Regions from separate parts of the Pseudoalteromonas sp. Cn5-37 genome, predicted to be linked through region 3. Evidence: predicted binding sites of a transcription regulator. Region 3 holds the regulator's gene; each other region holds the start of a gene.
What was found. The regulator LexA, encoded in region 3, represses DNA repair genes until DNA is damaged. The targets are predictions, from matches to a motif close to TACTGTATNNNNATACAGTA.
Positions count from the first base shown of each region.

Region 1: L1266_RS11155 (YebG family protein) is a predicted target of LexA. The motif match lies at 1,599-1,618, and genes of this name have one in related genera.
Region 2: L1266_RS19555 (LexA family protein) is a predicted target of LexA. The motif match lies at 4,425-4,444, and genes of this name have one in related genera.

Region 1 covers NZ_JAKGBA010000007.1:95,305-101,797, forward strand. The annotation lists gene L1266_RS11135 (chorismate mutase) at 1-153, shown strand, start outside; gene dsbB (disulfide bond formation protein DsbB) at 283-801, shown strand; gene L1266_RS11145 (DUF6170 family protein) at 801-1,103, shown strand; gene L1266_RS11150 (ComEA family DNA-binding protein) at 1,131-1,424, opposite strand; gene L1266_RS11155 (YebG family protein) at 1,671-1,973, shown strand; gene putP (sodium/proline symporter PutP) at 2,036-3,547, opposite strand; gene L1266_RS11165 (EAL and HDOD domain-containing protein) at 3,918-5,141, shown strand; gene L1266_RS11170 (MlaA family lipoprotein) at 5,205-5,936, opposite strand; gene ccmI (c-type cytochrome biogenesis protein CcmI) at 5,946-6,493, opposite strand, start outside.
Region 2 covers NZ_JAKGBA010000031.1:14,660-21,152, forward strand. The annotation lists gene L1266_RS19535 (ParA family protein) at 1-607, opposite strand, end outside; gene L1266_RS19540 (hypothetical protein) at 832-1,290, shown strand; gene L1266_RS19545 (hypothetical protein) at 1,507-2,493, opposite strand; gene L1266_RS19550 (Y-family DNA polymerase) at 2,709-3,989, opposite strand; gene L1266_RS19555 (LexA family protein) at 3,992-4,414, opposite strand; gene L1266_RS19560 (hypothetical protein) at 4,608-4,910, shown strand; gene L1266_RS19565 (YeiH family protein) at 5,109-6,173, opposite strand; gene L1266_RS19570 (LysR substrate-binding domain-containing protein) at 6,280-6,493, shown strand, end outside.
Region 3 covers NZ_JAKGBA010000009.1:61,087-67,579, reverse strand. The annotation lists gene ctaD (cytochrome c oxidase subunit I) at 1-1,237, opposite strand, end outside; gene coxB (cytochrome c oxidase subunit II) at 1,237-2,379, opposite strand; gene lexA (transcriptional repressor LexA) at 2,817-3,434, opposite strand; gene L1266_RS12515 (PaaI family thioesterase) at 3,596-4,033, shown strand; gene L1266_RS12510 (hypothetical protein) at 4,041-4,421, opposite strand; gene L1266_RS12505 (hypothetical protein) at 4,580-5,305, shown strand; gene L1266_RS12500 (VOC family protein) at 5,280-5,633, opposite strand; gene L1266_RS12495 (endonuclease) at 5,750-6,403, shown strand.

The DNA of each region.
Region 1 (6,493 bases), on a different contig from region 3:
AATCCGTGGGAAGAAGTGTTTTATGTTGACCTCGAAGCAAACCTTGATGACTTACATGTTAAGCAAGCGCTTGAAGAGCTGAAAGAACACACTCAGTACACACGTGTATTAGGCTGTTACCAAAGTGAGTCTTTGCAGGCTGTTAGTGTGTAATAGCCTGCCTAGATATGACTAATGAAAAGGAGTCTGTCGACTCCTTTTTCGTATAATTTCATCTTAGATACTTGCACCCATAGCCCTGTCTAAGCATAATCTTGAAAACAATTTGAAATTGGATCTTTCATGAATTGGTTAGCAGAATTAGCAACTAAAAGAACACCTTGGTTATTACTAGCGTTTATTTCACTCGCATTTGAAGTCACAGCATTGTTTTTTCAATACAACATGGGACTTGAGCCATGCATCATGTGTATTTATCAGCGCACCGCTGTTTTAGGCTTACTTGCAGCGGGTGTGATTGGTGCGATTAACCCAAAAAGTATGGTTGTTCGCTTAGTCGCATTTGCCACTTGGGGTATCTCAGCAATTTGGGGTTACTTTATTGCTAAAGAACACATTGCAATGCAAAACAATACCGACCCGTTTGCATTTAGCTGTGCATTTGAACCTAACTTCCCAAGTTTTATGCCTTTGCATGAATGGATCCCTAGCTTCTTTGCTGCCACTGGTGATTGTGGCAATATCGATTGGCAGTTTGCTTCAATGAGCATGCCGGCATGGATGGAAGTGATTTTTGCAGCATTTTCAGTGGTATTTGTGGCTGTTTTAGTTAGCCGATTAGTGAGCAAAAAGTCGCTATAATGATTTATTTTTTTACTAGCCAAATCCCTACTTTAAAAAACTTTAAAGTAAGGCAACGCCAGCAGATTATTGCTCTTGCTTTGGCTCATTTAAGCCCGAGCAAAAAGATCATTTTATCGGTATGTAAGCTTGCCTTTTTAGCGCCATTATTTTTAGGTTTAGCTTACTTTGAAGGGTGGATGCTTATTCCTTGGTTGTTGTTAGCAGGTTTAAGTTACCCTCTTATCACAACACCTATCGAAAACATGTTCGCGTTAGCGTATTTAGACAAGGCTATCAGTGAAATTAAACAGGGCGAATAACGCCCTGTATAGGTGATAACCTGCTATTTATAGAGTAATTTTCCCCTCAAGTTTAGCGAATAGCTTATCACCAATTCCTTTTACTTCTTTTAATTGTTCTAGCGACTTAAACGAGCCTTGCTTGGTGCGATGCTCGACAATCGCTTTCGCTTTTGATTCACCAATACCCGGTAATTGAGTTAACTGCTCAATGCTGGCTTTATTAATACTCAGCTTTTGCATTTTAACTTGTGTTGCTTTGGTTGGTGTTTCGGCTGATACCTGTGTAGCAGGTAGTAATGCAAGAGTAGCGGCAAGTAAAATACTTGATAGTAATTTCATAATTTCCTCCATGACGCCCTTGTTTGGACTGATAGTTAGCGATTACCCAACACTCACTCCATCGCTTGTGTTTAACTTTGGGTAACATTTTAAATAAAGCTAATACACAAAGTATTGTCAAATTTACTAAATAAAAATTTTCTCAAGTTACTTGCAAAGTAAGGCTCGAAGCATTACTGTATATAAAAACAGTAATCTTAGCAGCGATTTTACGCTGCAATGCCAGGCTTAAATGCAGGAGAAATCATGGCTGTTGTTGTTAAATATGTTGTAGAAAGAAACGGAGTCGAGCGCATGACGTTTACTACTAAGAAAGAAGCTGATGCGTATGACAAAATGCTCGACATTGCTGAGTCATTAGAACTTATGCTTGAAAAAGTTGATGTACCATTAAGCGAGCAACAAATTGAGTCACTGGCGCTTGAAATGGCAAAAGAAAAAGACCAATTTATGGCGGTACTTAAAGGTGCAAAAGACGCGCCAGCTAAACCTAAAAAAGCAAAGTCAGACGATAACGTTGCTGATATAAAAGAAAAAGCGGCAAGCTAAACGCAAATTTAGATCATAAAAAAGGGCAACATCCGTTGCCCTTTTTTGTGTTTAATCAAAAACTACAATGACGATTCAACTTCATCAAATAAATCTGTAATTTCTTTTTTTGGCTCAGCCGTCATAAGGCTAACAACAACTATGGCTATTGTTGATAAAATAAAGCCAGGGACAATCTCATAAATGATTGCACTTAATGCTTGGCCATCAATAGTAATTGGCGCGTATATCCAAAACAGCACTGTTGCTGCACCAACAACCATGCCACTAATAGCCCCTTGTAAGTTCATGCGTTTCCAGTAAAGGCTCAGTAGCACCAGTGGACCAAATGCTGCACCGAAACCAGCCCATGCATTACTTACTAAGTCTAAAATAGAGCTATTACGGTCATAAGCTAGGTAAATAGCAAATAAGGCAACTAAGATAACACTAATACGACCAACTAAAACCAGCTCTTTTTGAGATGCACTACGGTTTAAGTAAATTTTGTAGAAATCCTCAGTTAGAGAGCTTGAACACACTAACAACTGTGATGAGATAGTACTCATAATTGCCGCTAAAATTGCTGCCAATAAGAAACCGGCAATTAAAGGATGGAAGATAAGCTCAGACAACACTAAGAAAATAGTTTCTTTATCATCAATAGGCATTTGGTTTTCAAGCATATAAGCAGCACCAAATAGACCAGTTAGCACAGCACCAATTGCTGATAGCGTCATCCACGACATACCCACACGACGCATGGTTGGCATATCTTTCACTGAACGTACAGACATAAAACGCACAATAATATGTGGCTGACCAAAATAACCAAGGCCCCATGCCATTGCTGAAATAATCGCTATAGTCGAACCACCTGCAAACCAATCCATCATATTAAGTGCATGAATTTCTGATTCTTTTGGTGAGCTTAATAATAAGTCATAGCGTGCATTGGCAAGTGTATCCATAACTGGCTGATCAAGCATGGTAAACGTCGCAATTGGCACAGCCAGCAGCGAGATAAACATGATACAACCTTGCACAAAGTCAGTCAGGCTCACGGCTAAGAAGCCACCAAACAAGGTATATAACACGACGACACCTGTTGTGATGTATAGACCCATTTCGTAGCTCATATTAAATGAGTTTTCGAACAACTTACCACCTGCAACAACACCTGATGAGGTATATAAAGTAAAGAAAACAATGATTACAATCGCAGAGATAACACGCAGAATATTCTTATTATCATCAAAGCGGTTTGCGAAGTAATCAGGAATGGTGATTGAGTCATTCGCCTTTTCTGTGTAAACACGCAAGCGAGGCGCGACTAAGAAGTAGTTAGCCCAAGCACCGAGTACTAGACCAATGGCAATCCAAACCTTACTTAAACCAAACAAGTACATTGCACCTGGTAGGCCCATTAGCAGCCAACCACTCATGTCAGATGCGCCAGCTGAAAGCGCAGCAACACTTGGTGATAAATTACGACCACCTAGCATATAGCCTGATACATCGTCGGTAGATTGCTTATAAGCATATAGCCCAATCCCCAACATGACGATGAAGTACAATGCTAACGAAATTATCATTCCTGTTTCCAAATTAGCCTCCAAAAGTTGTTTAATGTTGGCTTTTAATCCGAATAATGACTCGCAAGTTATTTAATTTAAAGACATTATTGGGGTAAAAACCTATATCATCCACGACTATATCATGCTTACCCCCCTTAACTCCAATCAAGCAGATAAATGACAAAGCTCAATTTTTCAACTTTTATCTAACATTTTTCTTATATTTAATCGCAAGTTATAGAATTTATCTGCAAATTATCCTAGTCTTTAATTCTTAATAAAATAATAACTTTTCCTCGCAAATGAACATTTAGCTAATGCTATTTCAGGCACAATGCAATATATTGCGAGAAGTAAATGAATTAACAGATGTGGACATGTTTGGACTATGTATTTTTACGCTGCACGCCAACCTATTTTAGACAGGGATAAAAAACTAATTGGCTACGAGCTTTTATTTCGAGATGGCGTAGACAATGTTTTTCCTGATATTGATGGCGATGAAGCAACGTCACGACTTATTGAAGGCAGCCAATTTAATTTTGGTTTAGAGGATTTAACGGATAACAAACCTGCTTATATCAACTTTACTCTAGAAACCTTGCAAAAGGGTTATCCACTTTTACTTGGTAAAGAGCAGGTGGTAGTAGAGATATTAGAAACAATCCAACCAGGTAAACGCCTACTGGCATTAGTTAAAGATCTAAAAGAAAAAGGCTATATACTTGCACTTGATGATTACATTCACCAACCTGTATGGCGACACTTTTATCCTTACATCGATATTATTAAGATTGACTTTCTAACTTGTGATGTAGACTCAATAAAAGCGATCATCGAGGCTATTAAGCCGTATCCACACATAAAGTTGCTTGCTGAGAAAGTTGAAACATACGAAAAGTATCAGCTTGCCCTAGAAATGGGCTTTAGCTACTTCCAAGGGTTTTTCTTTTCAAAACCTGAGATGGTACAAAGCAAAACTTTGCCGCCATCAGAGATGGCTCTTGCCGAGCTTCTATACGAAACATCGAGTATTGATCTAAACCTCAGAAAAATCACTGAGGTGTTTGAACGTGACGTTAACTTATCTTATAAGTTGCTACGCTACTCAAACTCAGCGGCCTTTAAACGTCGCGCTGAAATCAGCACAATTAAACAAGCGCTTATTGTATTAGGAAGTGAAGAAATTAAACGTTTCTTATCACTTTTATTTGCAGCGCAAGTCGCAGCAGATAAGCCAGCCGAACTAATTCGCCTTTCATTGACCCGTGCTCGGTTTGCTGAATTATTGGCAATCAGCCACGGCAAAATGCGAGATACTGGTATGGCATTTTTAACGGGTATGATGTCGTTAATGGATGCAATCCTCGACGAAGATATGCCAAGTGTAATGAACAAGTTACCGCTGACTATTGAAATTAAAGATGCGCTACTCAAAGATGAAGGCTTATTAGCAACGTATTTAAAGCTGGTAAAATTTTATGAGCAAGCAAATTGGGAAAAAGCGAAAGAAATCCAACAACAACTTGGACTTAAACCTGAAGAAGTACCTGACGCTTACCATGATGCATTGAGTTGGTCTAATGACCAAATGAGTGTGTTTGGGGACTGATGAATACCCATCCCTTAACGATATAAAAATGCCAGCAATTGCTGGCATTTTTATTTAACACTTTTAAAGATTCTCTAAGAAATCTTCGTCAAAGTCATCTGGTTCTTTTTCTAGTGGCGGATTACCATCATGTAGCTCATATAATTGACGCTGGAAGTAGATATCCTTCATGAAGATATAAGGGTCTAGCGACTCATTTAATAGGCTCTCTTGTGGCATTAATGAAGCACGGGCTTCAACCGCTTTAAGTGCAAACACTAATATTGTTTGAGGTGTTGTTAGTGTTATTTCAGGTAATACGAAATTATCAACAACATCACCAGTTAGGTTTCGTGCGGTACTTGGTCCCATACCAGGGATCATCAAGTAAGCACCATCACCCACTCCCCATACACCAAGAGTTTGGCCAAAATCTTCATCGACAATTTCTAAGCCCAGCGATGAAGCAACATCAAAAAAACCGAGTAGACCTACTGTAGAGTTCACTAAAAAGCGCGCTAAGCTAATACCCATATTACCAGGCTTACCCTGCAGACCAGCATTGACCATATCCGTTGGTGCGGTGATGTTATCGGTAAAATTAACAATGCTACGTCTTACCGGTGTTGGCGTTACTGTAACGTAGCCAACAGCTGCTGGGCGAAGAATATAGGCGTCAAGCACGTCCATATTAAAATCATACATAGGACGGTTAAACGACTGTAACGGATCTCGCTCATCCGCTTTTTCTTCGGGTATTTGTGCGCATCCTGCAAGCACTACAAAAAAGATAAAAAATATACTGTGCCTAAACATCGGCTATCCTTACGGTATTAACTCATTAATTAGCAACGCGTACTCTTTAACGTTCGCACGTTCTAAAATACCCGACTTGCCTTCCAACTCGCCGCTAGAAGTTACCACAGTTGCATCTTTTGATAAACGCGCAGTTAAAATAATTTTATCGACACTTGATAAATTCAGACCTTCAACCATTGCATTCGAATCACTCAATGTCACTGTTAGCGGAAAGCTGTATTCCGTCATTTTTACCACGGCTAATGGCATCTGTGGGCCACTGGCTGCTTTTGCAAAAACAAACAAGGTGCCGTTTTGTGGCTGCGAATCTGCTAGAGCTGAGTCTAAATCAACTGTGATGCTAATTTCACTGTGTGAAGCTTTTGCAATTTCTGTATTTGTAACTTGCTGCTGATTATTTAAGTGAGCATCAATTTCAGCAATACGCTCTGCAATCATGCTATAACGCGGATCATTTTGCTGCATACTTGCAAGCAGTACTTCAAACGCAGTTTTAGCTTGCAGCCAATCCTTGCGCTCATAAGCAATCAGAGCTAACAATGAGATTGCATCAA
Region 2 (6,493 bases), on a different contig from region 3:
AGTTAGGAATAGTGGTCGGCAAGAACGCTTCACTGATAGCTTCTTTTAGCGTTTCGTTTTCATCAAGCTCATAGTTCCCCATGATTAAGTCACCAACAGATAAGCAGCCTTCTTGTGCTGATTCAGGGGCATAATACATTGATAAAGTGCCTTGGCCATCCATATCAATTAAGCCTACACGATAGTTTTGATGAAACTCAGTTGCCAAACCAGATGCAGCTGTAGCTGCAGTAACAGTCTTACCAACACCACCTTTTTGGTTTTGAACAACTATAACTTGTAGGTCTTGGCTTTCACTGCGAACAAATGGTAATTGTTTTTTTAGTTCATCAGGAAGTGAATCTCGTACTTTGTAGACCTCTTCGATATCCAATAACCACTGACTCTCTTCATGTCTTCTTGGGTTAATTTTTAGAGCTTTGCAGTACTTATCTAACGTTCTTGCATCAATATCTAAGTACGCCACTGCTTCAGCTTTAGTAAACACTCTAAGCTCTTTGCGGTGGTTATTTAGAAGGCGTCTATTACGGCGTTGAATGTACAGTTCTGAACCTTCTTTTAGCTCGTCAAACGAGATATCGGTAGCTTCTACTTTAGAGATAGTCATTGTGAACCTTACTGAATGTGTTTTTTTATAGTGTATGCTTTAATTTTTAGATGGTAAAGCGAAAATTAATGCATGAGCTAATTTTTAATGCTCAAAAAATATTATCTCAAATTCTTCTTAAAAAAGCCTGTTTTTCTTATAAATTTTGATTTTTTCACGCTGTTAAGCGCGATTTACTGGATAGCATAGGATGGTCGTCAGTTATTAATTATCTGGTGTTTTCTATGAATAATCAGCAATACTCAATGGCCGAGCGATGGCTTAATTTATTTGAGCTGTGTTTGGGTTTGATGTTTTTTAGTGCAGGAGCTTTCTATGCTTATCTGTTTTGTATGACAGGTAAAACTGATTTCATATTGCTATTTGTGACGTTCATAGGCTTTGTGGCTGGTATAGCAATGATAGGGAGAGCCATCGTTTGCATGTCTGCTTGGCACTCACATCACAATCAAAGGAGTTGTAATCGAATGTTTACTTTAAAACGAATTGGGCATGATGACGTTAAATTAAGTGATGTTAAGACGCTTGAAGATATAGTTAGAAAACTAGTTTCGTCATATGCTTCTATCCGTATTACTAAGAAGAGTGGGTTGAATAATGTTATCTTCGTTACCGTTGAAAATGGGGTTGTAAAGGATACATATACAGGAGAATTGATAGACTTTGAAGCATTGGGCAGTTAACACCATGAAAGTGTTTATATACTGGCTAATTCAAAACCCTAACATCTTAGCTATGATTTTATTAGCTTTCCTCTTACTCACCGCGATTATATTCATAATTTTATGCTTTAACTTTAGCCTGGCTTTAGGGCTGCTTTATTTAGTGTGTGAATACGCGGCTATACGCTTCCTACTAATGCCTTTCATTAGTGAAGTGCTGCGCCCATAGCTAGCGCACTAATAGAATAGCTTGGTACGCTCCATGAGCATGCTAATAGCATTAGACTCCCTGCTTTTAACTTTAGGTGATAGTAAATCTTTGAATTGCGCTGTTTCAAATACATGGAGATGGTTATCACCTTGTATTGATTTACAGTTAGGGCAAGTGTTTGCCCAGTACTTACCGCCGTATTGCTTAGAAAATCTCAGCTCAATTGTATAAGGGCGCGGAAATGGTGGTTCATCTTCGCAAAATGGCGTCCCTAACCACCAAAACACGGGGATTACTTCTGAACATCTATAGCAAGTTTCAATGTCGGCTATGAACGGCTTATCTGGGGATTTGCGAGCAGTTGTGTACAGCTCTCTAGGAATTGAGAACTTATCTGCAACAGCAATTATTTTAGAGCCTTTCTTGCTGGTATTGCTGCATGATTGGCAAAGCCTTGGTGATAGCTTTGAGTTTAGAGGTCGCCAATTGTATGGATCTTTAAGAACGTCAGAGGCATTAAGTTTGATCCAGCTTCTTAATGCCGAACCATTTGAAATGCTATATGGTCTCCAGTCTTGCTCTTGTTCAGATACAATTTCGATGCCCAAATAGATTGACTGTCCTTTATGGCTAAATTGCCCAATCACATCACATACTGAGTCATGGTAGTAATAATCAGTTTGAACCCCTTCAAATGTACAATATTTTATATCTCTTTGTATTTCTTTGAGGCATTGATAGCAATTTTGATGGATCTGTATTGTTGTCTCAGCCTTTTTGTTTTCTAAGATGACATCTTTAATTAGTTTTTTGGCTTTCTTATAACTATCACTTAGGCTGATGCAGTTGTTAGTTTTTGGGTGGATGAGCATCTTATTTTGCATAGAAGACAAATCACACATAAGCGCTTCACCACAATATGGACAAGTATAGGTTCCGCCCACTTGAATCGATTGAGCTGCAATTAAATGGCCTGAGTAATTGATACCAAATGGGACCGGTATTTCGTGCATATTTGTATCTTTATTTAAGGAATTATTTAAGATAGTCTGCTATACATGATTTAATAACATTAAAAAACACTATAGGTGCATCATGGAAATGCCCGATTTATCGCATAATTTTAAGCTATTCATGTTGGCTTTTAACATTACCATTCTTTCAATTGGGTTGGGTTATTTTATTTACTCTGGGGTTTATACCTTGGTAGGGTTCTTCTAAATAATCTTTATGCTTTCGCAATAGGTAAATCTGAAAGTTTTGTTGTATAACTCAAAGGTGCTAAATCATCTTTAGGCCGCCAAGACTGAGAGAACCCTTCACTTGCGAGCTTTATTGCACTACGTCCAAATTTTCTATTTATCTCATCAATGACCAACGTTTTTGAGCTAATATTCAGTGGTAAAGTCTCAGATAACAGTTCAAGTTGTTGCATATCATCGTGTAATGAAAGTTCTTCAAAAATAACGCCAGCTTTTTTGTATTTAAACCCCTTCTTATAAATAGCTTTTAATGCAAAGCTTGCATAAGACACCAGTGTTGATGTATCCGCGGTGGGGTAGGGTAGTTTAATTGATTGTGACTTATGATACTGCGGCTCTGCCTGTCTAAATGAATCTGTGTGGATGAATATTGTTATTGCCGATGTGTAAGATTTAAATCGACGAAGTTTAAACGCAGCCTTTGTTGCATGTGCTGTAACAGCTTCAGAAAGCTCCGTAAGCTCTATCACCGGTTTTCCCATACTCTGAGATACGCAAATTCTATCGCGAGAGTCGTTTACATCTTTCAATTCAACCGCAGATTTTCCTCGTAACTCTTCCACAGTACGGGCAAGAACAACTGTGAACGTCTTTTTGATCCAACTAATGTCGGCATTTTTAAGGTCATACCCCGTATAGATTCCAAATTTATTTAGCTTTTTAGTAGTTCTACTTCCAACCCCCCAAATATCCTCTACAGGAGTATGTTTGAGAGCCCAATCAATTTTGTATTGTGAATCTAATACAACCACACCATTGGTGTGTTCTTTCCACTCTTTCTTTTTGGCGCAGTGACTTCCAAGTTTCGCTAGTGTCATTGTCTGAGATATACCCAAGCCACAACTAATACCTAAGTTCCTCTTAAGTGTCCTCTGTATGGTGTGTGCGTAGTCTTTTATATCTTTTGTAAAGTTTATATCGATGCGCCCAAAGCATTCATCAACAGAGTATCGTATTGTATCGAATAGGAAGTACTCTAACTCGGTATGAAAACGGTTACTCAAATCACCAAACAGCGTGAAATTACTCCCCCACAAGTGACCACCATGCGCAGCCACCAGTTGTTTAACTTTAAATGCTGGCTCTCCCATTTTGATACCTAAATCTTTGATAGCTTGATTTCGAGCTACAACATTGCCCTGGTTAGAACTAAGAACGCCAAGAGGGGTTTTATCAAAGTCGTATTGGGGGTTAAAGAGTTGGCAAAACGAAACGTAAGCAGCATTGATGTCGCAAAGAACCCACATAATTAGAATATCTTGATTAAACCAGTGACAACGCCCCAGACTACATGAGTATCCCAGTCATTGTTTTCATCGATATCAATTTCAATTGGCTCGAAGTCGGGGTTTTTACTAATAAAAACGGCTTTGTTGTTTTTTAATTGTAGTTCTTTCACAACAAATTCGTTGTCTAATGTAGCTAATACGATTCGTCCAGTTTTAATTGTTACTGACCTATCTACAACTATTATCGAGCCGTCAGTAATGTCTGGGGACATGCTGTTGCCTGACACCCTGAATAGGAATGTACTACTAGGGCGCTTAATTAGGAGCTCATCTAAACTGATTGAGTCGGATAGGTGATCTTCGCATGGATTGGGGAAACCTGCAGCAACTGAAAAGTCTGCAATAGGTAATTCTGTGGTTGAAGGGGTAAGTTTGCTAAGCATAATCACAAAATACTGTACAAATAAACAGTAATTTTAGATGTGAATATTCCACATTACAACCAAGAAGTTTCTTTTAGGCTCGCGGTCTATGTGATTTCATCAATTATTAGTTAAATTTAAACCTTTTTCCCAGAATCAGGCGCGATTTAATGCATATGATAGCTTTGGCAAAAATATATGAGCTGGAGTAACTATGGATTTATGTTCAATTTCTGCGGAAGACGGTGATAAAGCTGTTTTCTTCAATGGGGTTTTGATTGCATACTATAATGCAGCAACTGATGAGCCAAACGTGTTATCTTTTGTTGAAAGTGTTGCTGATAATTTGAGTAGCGCTTCTGGTGCCAATATTAAAAAGGCGAAAATAGACAAAGCTCCTGACTTTGTTCATTGGGAGCAGAGCAAACAAGTAGAGAATATACTTTGGCCCAATGAAACAGCTAAACCTCCTATTTCTGATTTTTTCTCTCCAATTGAGCTGAATTCTCAACCATAAACATTCATAATAGTTTATCGCTTGACCGCTAAATTTTGCCTTCGCAGGTGCGGTCAAGCGCTCCTCTTAAAAAATCATGTAGTAAATTTTTATTACTGTATTTGAGAGAGATTTCACGTCTACTCGCTAACGACTAGGAAGCAAGATCAGACTAATCATATTTTGCACTTTTAACGATTCGCCTGTAGTTGAACCCAACTATAAAAGTGCTTTTACTCCAGTGTTAATTCCGAAACCGCCTAACGTTAAAAATATAAACAAACAACTTCCCAAAAGTAGGGGTCTTATTCCAGCTTGACGAATTGCCCCAATGTGAGTTCGTAGTCCCAATGCCACCATGGCGATAGTGAGTAATATATTATCAAACCACACAATATTGTTTGTTGTACTCTGAGATAGGTTAATTAGTGAATTACATCCACTTACTAAAATGAAGTAAACCGCAAACCAAGGAATTGATAGGTCTGAAGATTTTTCTAAGTTATAGTTTTTCTTTGTATCCTTTCGTTTTTGCCAATATGATAAACCAAACAAAAATGGGGCAAGCATCATTACCCTTAACATTTTTTCAATTACTGCCGTGTCGGCTGCATTTGCACTAATAGCGGTACCCGCAGCAACTACCTGAGCTACTTCATGAATGGTTGAACCAACAAAAATACCGTATTCGTATTCACTCAACCCTATATATTCAAACATTAAGGGGTAAGTAAACATACTTAGGGTTCCAAATACAACGACTGTTGCGACCGCAATAGATACTTTATGTGCTTGTGCTTTAATAACTGGTTCTGTTGCCATTATTGCTGCAGCACCACAAATAGAGCTCCCAGCACCAATAAGAATAGTTGTTTGCTCATCAAGTTTAAATAAACGTTTACCTAACTGAATTGCTAGGATAAATGTACCTAGTAATATGGCTAAATCAATAACTAGCCCTAACCAACCAATTTCTGTTATTTGTGAGAATGTAATTCTAAAGCCAAATAAAATGATGCCAGCTTTAAGTAAGAAGCTTTTTGCGTAGTCTACTCCAATATCAGTATGAGTTGCGATACGGGAAAACAAACTGTTTCCTACTATGATGCCGAGGATAATTCCAATAGTGAGTGAACTAACTTGTGCATTTTGCAAAACGGAAAGTTTACTTAGGGCTATTGATATACTTGCTAATGTAATTACCAACATTAGGCCCAACCACCATCGACTATCTGTGAGTTTTTTTGTTTGGGATTTAAATAGACACCGCGTATAGAACAACATAAACGTCCTTCAATAAATTGCTTTATTTACTTGACTGCATTTTAGAAAGACCCAAAATATAACTCCAATACATTAATTTTATGATTTAATAACTTAAGGTTATCTTATGAACTTGAACGCATTGAGAGTCTTTTATACTGTAGCGAAATTGCAAAGCTTCTCGGGTGCGGCAGAAACTCTTTTCATTAGTCAGCCAGCGGTATCTAAAGCGTTAAAAGAGCTAGAGCATCAATTAAGTCTTAAACTTATCGAACGTGCCACAAAAGGGAGAAAACTCGCATTAACTGAGGGCGGAGTTGCTTTATATGAACATGCTCGTA
Region 3 (6,493 bases):
AGTAGGCCCCCGCCATAATTGAGAACACAGCTCCTGTCACAAGCACATAATGGAAGTGTGCCACCACAAAATAGGTATCATGATATTGAAAATCTGCCGGTGTAATCGCAAGCATCAAGCCAGAGAAACCACCTAAGGTGAATAACACAATAAAGGCGATGGCAAACATCATCGGAATTTCGAAGCTAATTGAACCGCGCCACATGGTGGCCACCCAGTTAAACACTTTAACGCCCGTTGGCACCGAAATGAGCATGGTCGCGTACATGAAAAACAACTCGCCTGCCACAGGCATCCCAGTGGTAAACATATGGTGTGCCCAAACGATAAAACTTAGCAGCGCAATCGATGAAGTTGCATACACCATAGACGCGTAGCCAAATAGCTTTTTGCGCGAGAAGGTAGGTACGATAGTCGATATAATGCCAAAGGCTGGTAAAATCATGATGTACACTTCAGGGTGACCGAAGAACCAGAAAATGTGCTGGAACATCACAGGGTCGCCCCCACCGGCTGCATCAAAAAAGCTGGTTGCAAAGTATTTATCGGTCAACACCATAGTGACCGCCCCTGCTAAAACAGGCATAACAGCAATTAACAAAAATGCAGTGATTAACCATGTCCAAACAAATAGCGGTAGCTTCATCCACGTCATACCCGGCGCTCTTAGGTTGACGATGGTCACGATAACGTTAATCGCCCCCATAATTGAGCTGATACCCATGATATGTACAGCAAATACAAACAGTGCGGTGTTGTCGTTACTGTAAGTTGTTGATAGTGGTGCGTAGAAAGTCCAGCCAAACGCAGGACCGCCACCCGGCATGAGTAACGAAGCTAAGAGGATTAAAAATGCGAAAGGCAATATCCAAAAGCTCCAGTTATTCATACGTGGTAAGGCCATATCCGGTGCGCCTATCATCATAGGTACCATCCAGTTTGCAAGCCCAGTGAACGCGGGCATAACGGCACCAAACACCATGATCAAGCCATGTACGGTAGTCATTTGATTAAAAAAGTGCGGATCGACTAACTGTAATCCAGGCTGAAACAGTTCAGCGCGGATCACCATTGCCATTGCTCCGCCAATTAAAAACATGGTGAGTGAAAAAATCAGGTATAAACTCCCGATGTCTTTATGATTGGTGGTGTAAAGCCAACGCTTAAAACCTTTAGCAGGGTGATGATGGTCGTGATGCGCATGCCCAGTTGCTTGCTCGTTAATAACGTTACTCATTAGTTCGCCTCCGCTGCTGCATCAATCGCGGCTTGAATTTGACTCGGTTGGATAACATCGCCGGTGTCATTACCCCACGCATTTCGCTTATAAGTAATAACCGCAGCAAGTTGCTTGATTGAAAGCTGTTTATCAAACGCTTGCATTGCTGTGCCAGGCTTACCGTGTAACACAATATCTATGTGATCTTTTACATCACCTAATACAATCGGGCTGCCTTTAAGTGCTGGAAATACGCCAGGTAGGCCCATACCGGTAGGTTGGTGGCATGCAGCACAACTAGCCATGTAGACTTGCTCACCCAAGGTCATAAGCTCTTCTTTCGGTAATGTTTGATCAAGCAAAGCAGCATCTGCTGCGGCCGCATTGGCTTTTTCTTGCTTAGCATCTGCAAGCCAATTAGCAAACTCATCTTCAGGTAAAGCTTTCACCACTACAGGCATAAAGCCATGATCTTTACCGCATAACTCAGCACATTGGCCACGGTACACGCCTGGCTCGTTAATACGTGTCCACGCTTCATTGATAAACCCAGGATTTGCATCCTTTTTAACCGCAAAATCAGGCACCCACCATGAATGAATTACATCGTCTGAAGTCATTAAAAAGCGAACTTTTTTATTGATAGGAAGTACTAGCGGTTTATCTACTTCAAGCAAATAATGTTCAGTTTTCTCTGCTTGGTTGTCTATTTGATCTTTAGGAGTAGATAGAATCGAGTAATAGGCAATGTCTTCACCCATGTACTCGTAATGCCACTTCCATTGTGAGCCCGTCACTTTAATGGTGATATCGGCTTTAGAGGCATCTTCCATGGCAATTAAGGTTTTTGTGGCAGGCACAGCCATGGCGATTAAGATGACAAATGGAATGGCAGTCCAAAGTATTTCAACTTTTGTACTTTCATGAAATTGGGCAGGCTTGGCCCCTTTGGATTTACGGTGGTGTATTAAAGCCCAAAACATCACCGCAAATACGATGATGCCGATTACACAGCAGATAATAAATATCGTCATGTGTAACTCATAAACATTATTACTTATATCGGTCACCCCTTTACGCATATTGTATTGGCTATTTGCCAATGCAAGCTCAGGAAGTGCAAACAATATAAGCCACAAGGCGTAACGCAGTTTACCCATGTGACGGCTCCTTTAGATGCTATTGCAAGACGCAAAGCGAAAAGGCGATACAACAAGGTGCCCATTCGTTTTTCTTATTGTTCAGAGCGACTACGTATCATTTTGACCCACTTATGATACCGACCCCTTGACTAACACCTCGCACATTTTTGTGTCTTTTTATTAATTAGGTGTTAATACAGTGTATTAACCAATTAGTTAAAAAATGACCAATAAGCAAGTTTTAATGATAATAAATGTTTATTTTGGTGCAGAAATAACAACTATAATCAGCGCGTTATTTAATGTTTAGGAGTAAGAACGAAATGTAAAAAGAGAGGAAAACTGCGCCATATAAGGCTTTAAATGAAGAGTAAGGATTCACAAATCCTAAGTAAGTAGTAAAATTTCAGTGGCGCACCAAATTGAGTCAATTTGATGCACCAAATTGGGAACGTTTACATCCAGTCAGCGTTACGAATAACACCTACCGCTAACCCCTCGATGTTGAACGACTCATGCTCAAGGTCAACCTCAATAGGCGAAAACTCTTCGTTCTCAGCGTGTAAAAGTACTTTGCGACCCGCTTTTTCTAGACGCTTAACTGTTACATCTTCATCGACTCGAGCTACAACTACTTGCCCGTTTTCAGCAACTTGTGTTCTGTGTACTGCAAGCAAATCGCCATCCATAATACCAATGTCTTTCATACTCATACCATTTACACGCAGTAAGAAATCGGCTGCAGGTTTAAATAATGAAGGATCAACTTGGCAGTGACTTTCAACATGCTCTTGCGCCAAAATAGGTTCACCAGCTGCAACACGGCCAATTAAAGGTAAGCCTAGTTGCTCTGGCTCATCTTCTTCAATTAACTGAATACCGCGACTCGCCCCAGGCTTCATTTTGATCATGCCTTTTTTAGCCAGTGCTTTTAGGTGTTCTTCAGCAGCGTTGGCACTTTTAAAACCTAATGTTTGAGCTATTTCAGCACGCGTAGGTGGCATGCCTGTATCTTTAATAAAGACTTTAATTAGTTCTAAAATTTGCGATTGGCGTTTAGTTAATGGGCGCATACAACTGGTTTTCCATACAGTACATTTAACTGTGAGTATATACAGTTATTTGAAAATCGCAAATTTAAATTAACCCCATCATATTGCTACAAAACTAACATTGAACCACACCGAAAGATGCCATAAGGTATTAGCTTTAATTAGCAGGCTAAGGAAACACAATGAGTATTTGGCACCACCCAATCACGTTAGAGCTTTGCAAAGAGCTAGAACAAGGGATCACCGGTCAAGGCACTTTAATGAAAACTATGGGCATTGAGGTGACTGAAATTGGTGATGATTATTTAATGGCAACTATGCCTGCTATTCCTGAGCATCATAACCCTATGGGTATGGTTCATGGCGGAGCAAACGTTGTATTAGCAGAGACAGTGGCAAGCTATGCAGCCAATTTCGTGGTTGATTTCAATAAGTTCTATGCTGTTGGCCAAGAAATTAATGCCAACCACATGAAAGCGTCACGCAAAGGAACGTTAACAGCAACAGCAAGACCGCTGCATTTAGGTAAGCGAACATCTGTTTGGGATATTAAAATTACCAATGCCGCAGGAGAGCTTTGCTGCGTATCAAGAATGACCGCAGCTGTTGTAGAGCGATAAATTCTGGCTATTTTTCGACAGGATAAATAGTAATTTCAATCCCTGCGCCAATTGCAGAGATACGTAACAAGGTATCGGCATGCAGGGGTTGGTTAAAGCATTTAGGCGAATTACCTGATTCAAAGCCTATATCAAATGTACGCTTTGAGCACGATAACCACTGTTTTAATGCATTGCGCGAGCATGACTCAATAAGCTCGCAAAGCTGGTTAATGGCTTTATCTGGAGAGCTGATATCTGCGGTTGCTTCAATACGTGCTAGTTGGCGGTATTCATCTTGGTCATAATGTAAAACCATGGCGTTTTTCTTCAAATCAGCAACAAGCGCACTAATATCGTGCTTTGATTCAAGCTCCAGATCTACATTTAAAAATTGAATTTCCGACATACTCTCGTTTTTACCCTCTATTGATATCGACTGAAACTTTAACTCAGTTTTGTATATATACCAAATCTAGAATACAGTTAATGCGACATTATGCCGCATTGGCAATCTAGCTAAACAACCTAAAATAGCGCCCACATAACAATAATAACGGGGTAATTATGAATAAACGCCTGTTTAAGTATGCTCGTAAAGGGCATAAATGGCTTGGTTATTTACTTGCTTTACAGATCTTTTTTTGGCTTTTAGGTGGGCTTGTGATGAGCTCATTACCACTTGAAAAAGTGCATGGTAAGCATCTGGCTAATCGCAGTTTAAGTAGCCCATTTTTATTGTCGGACTACCCTGCTTCAATTGATAAAATAACAGCGCAATTTGAGCAAATCGAAGGTATTAAATATAGCCATTTTTTAAATACCCCGATTATAGAAGTTACATCCTCTAGCGGTACGTTTACTTTTGATGGCAGAACAGGTGCTAAAATGCCTGCACCGAGTAAAGCGCAAATCATTGAAAATGCGCAAGCTCACCTGCTTATTGACGCAAAAATAACGCAAGCGCAGTTATTAACAAAAGGGCCAAGAGAGGTCGGCCGCAAAGCCAATGTTTGGCAAGTTAGCTTCGATGATTGGTTAACAACAACCTTATATTTAGATAGCCAAACCGGTAACCTTATTACTGTGCGCAGCACCCTGTGGCGGGTTTTCGACTTTTTCTGGATGCTACACATTATGGATTATGATGAGCGTGAGAACTTTAACAATCCACTACTCATCAGCTTCTCGGCCACCAGCGTACTATTTTGTATTACAGGAGTTCTCTTGTTACTACAAAACGTTCGAATTAAACGTAAAAAGCCAGCTACACGTGTTGGTCAATCAAAATAGGATTGCCATCTGGGTCGGTGATAATAAAACTCGCGTCACCGGCCTTTTGTATTTCTAATCCTTGTTGCTGAAATTGTGCAGCTAATTGCTCAAAGGTTGCAAATTCATCCAAAGCTTCAGCATTTTGATCCCACCCTGGGTTAAAGGTCAGCATGGTTTTGTCGAACATACCTTGAAACAAACCAATTAAATGTTCACCGTTTTTCATAATTAGCCAATGCTGTTCTATCTCCCCAGCAAACTCGTTGAAACCTAGCTTTTCATAAAACTGCTTTGAAGCACGAATATCTTTGACATTTAAACTCACTGAGAAGGCACCTAATAACATAGTTGTAATTCCTTTAATTAAAACGGCCTAACAACTATAGCTGAGTTGAAAAACTTTTCATTTTTAGAATAGTCGCTCTAAAATAGCGCTTCCTGTAGTTCACTGATGTGATGGATATGCGTTTATTTCTATACTTAGCCCTGTGTTTTATTTTCACTTTCCCTATATCCGCTAAAGAATTTTCGAGCTTTTACAGTGCCAAAAAGCATTTAATTAAGAATCTACCAAGCAACAGTAAAAGCTTATATTGTGGTTGCGACATAAAGCGCCAAGGTAAAAAACTTGTGCCAGATCCTGATGCGTGTGGTTATATTCCTAGAAACCCTGTCACCCGCTCAGGAAAAGAGAATGCCCGCGCAAAAAGAATAGAGTGGGAGCATATTGTGCCTGCCTGGGAGTTTGGTCATCAATTACAATGCTGGCAAGATGGCGGTCGTAAAAACTGTAAAAAGGTCAGTGCGAAATTCCGTCAAATGGAAGCCGATATAAATAACCTTGCCCCTGCTATAGGCGAGATCAATGCTGACCGTTCAAACTTTCGCTACGGCATGGTGTCAACATCAAGTGCAAGTTACGGAGCATGCCCTGTAAAAATCGACTTTAAGCAGCGCGTATTTGAGCCACCCATTTATGCAAGAAAGCAAATAGCCGATACCTATTTTTATATGCAAAAAACCTATGGCTTAAAAATATCAGACAAACAACGCAAGCTATTTGAATCGTGGCAAAAGCTTGAAATAGCTGAAATGAGCAATCGTAAGTTACTCTAATAGTGAAATTTTTATGGGCTTCTAAAGTACAAAAAGAGCTCCGTATTTCACTTCCTAATCTAGAGTGCGAAGTTAACTAACAAAAAGGCG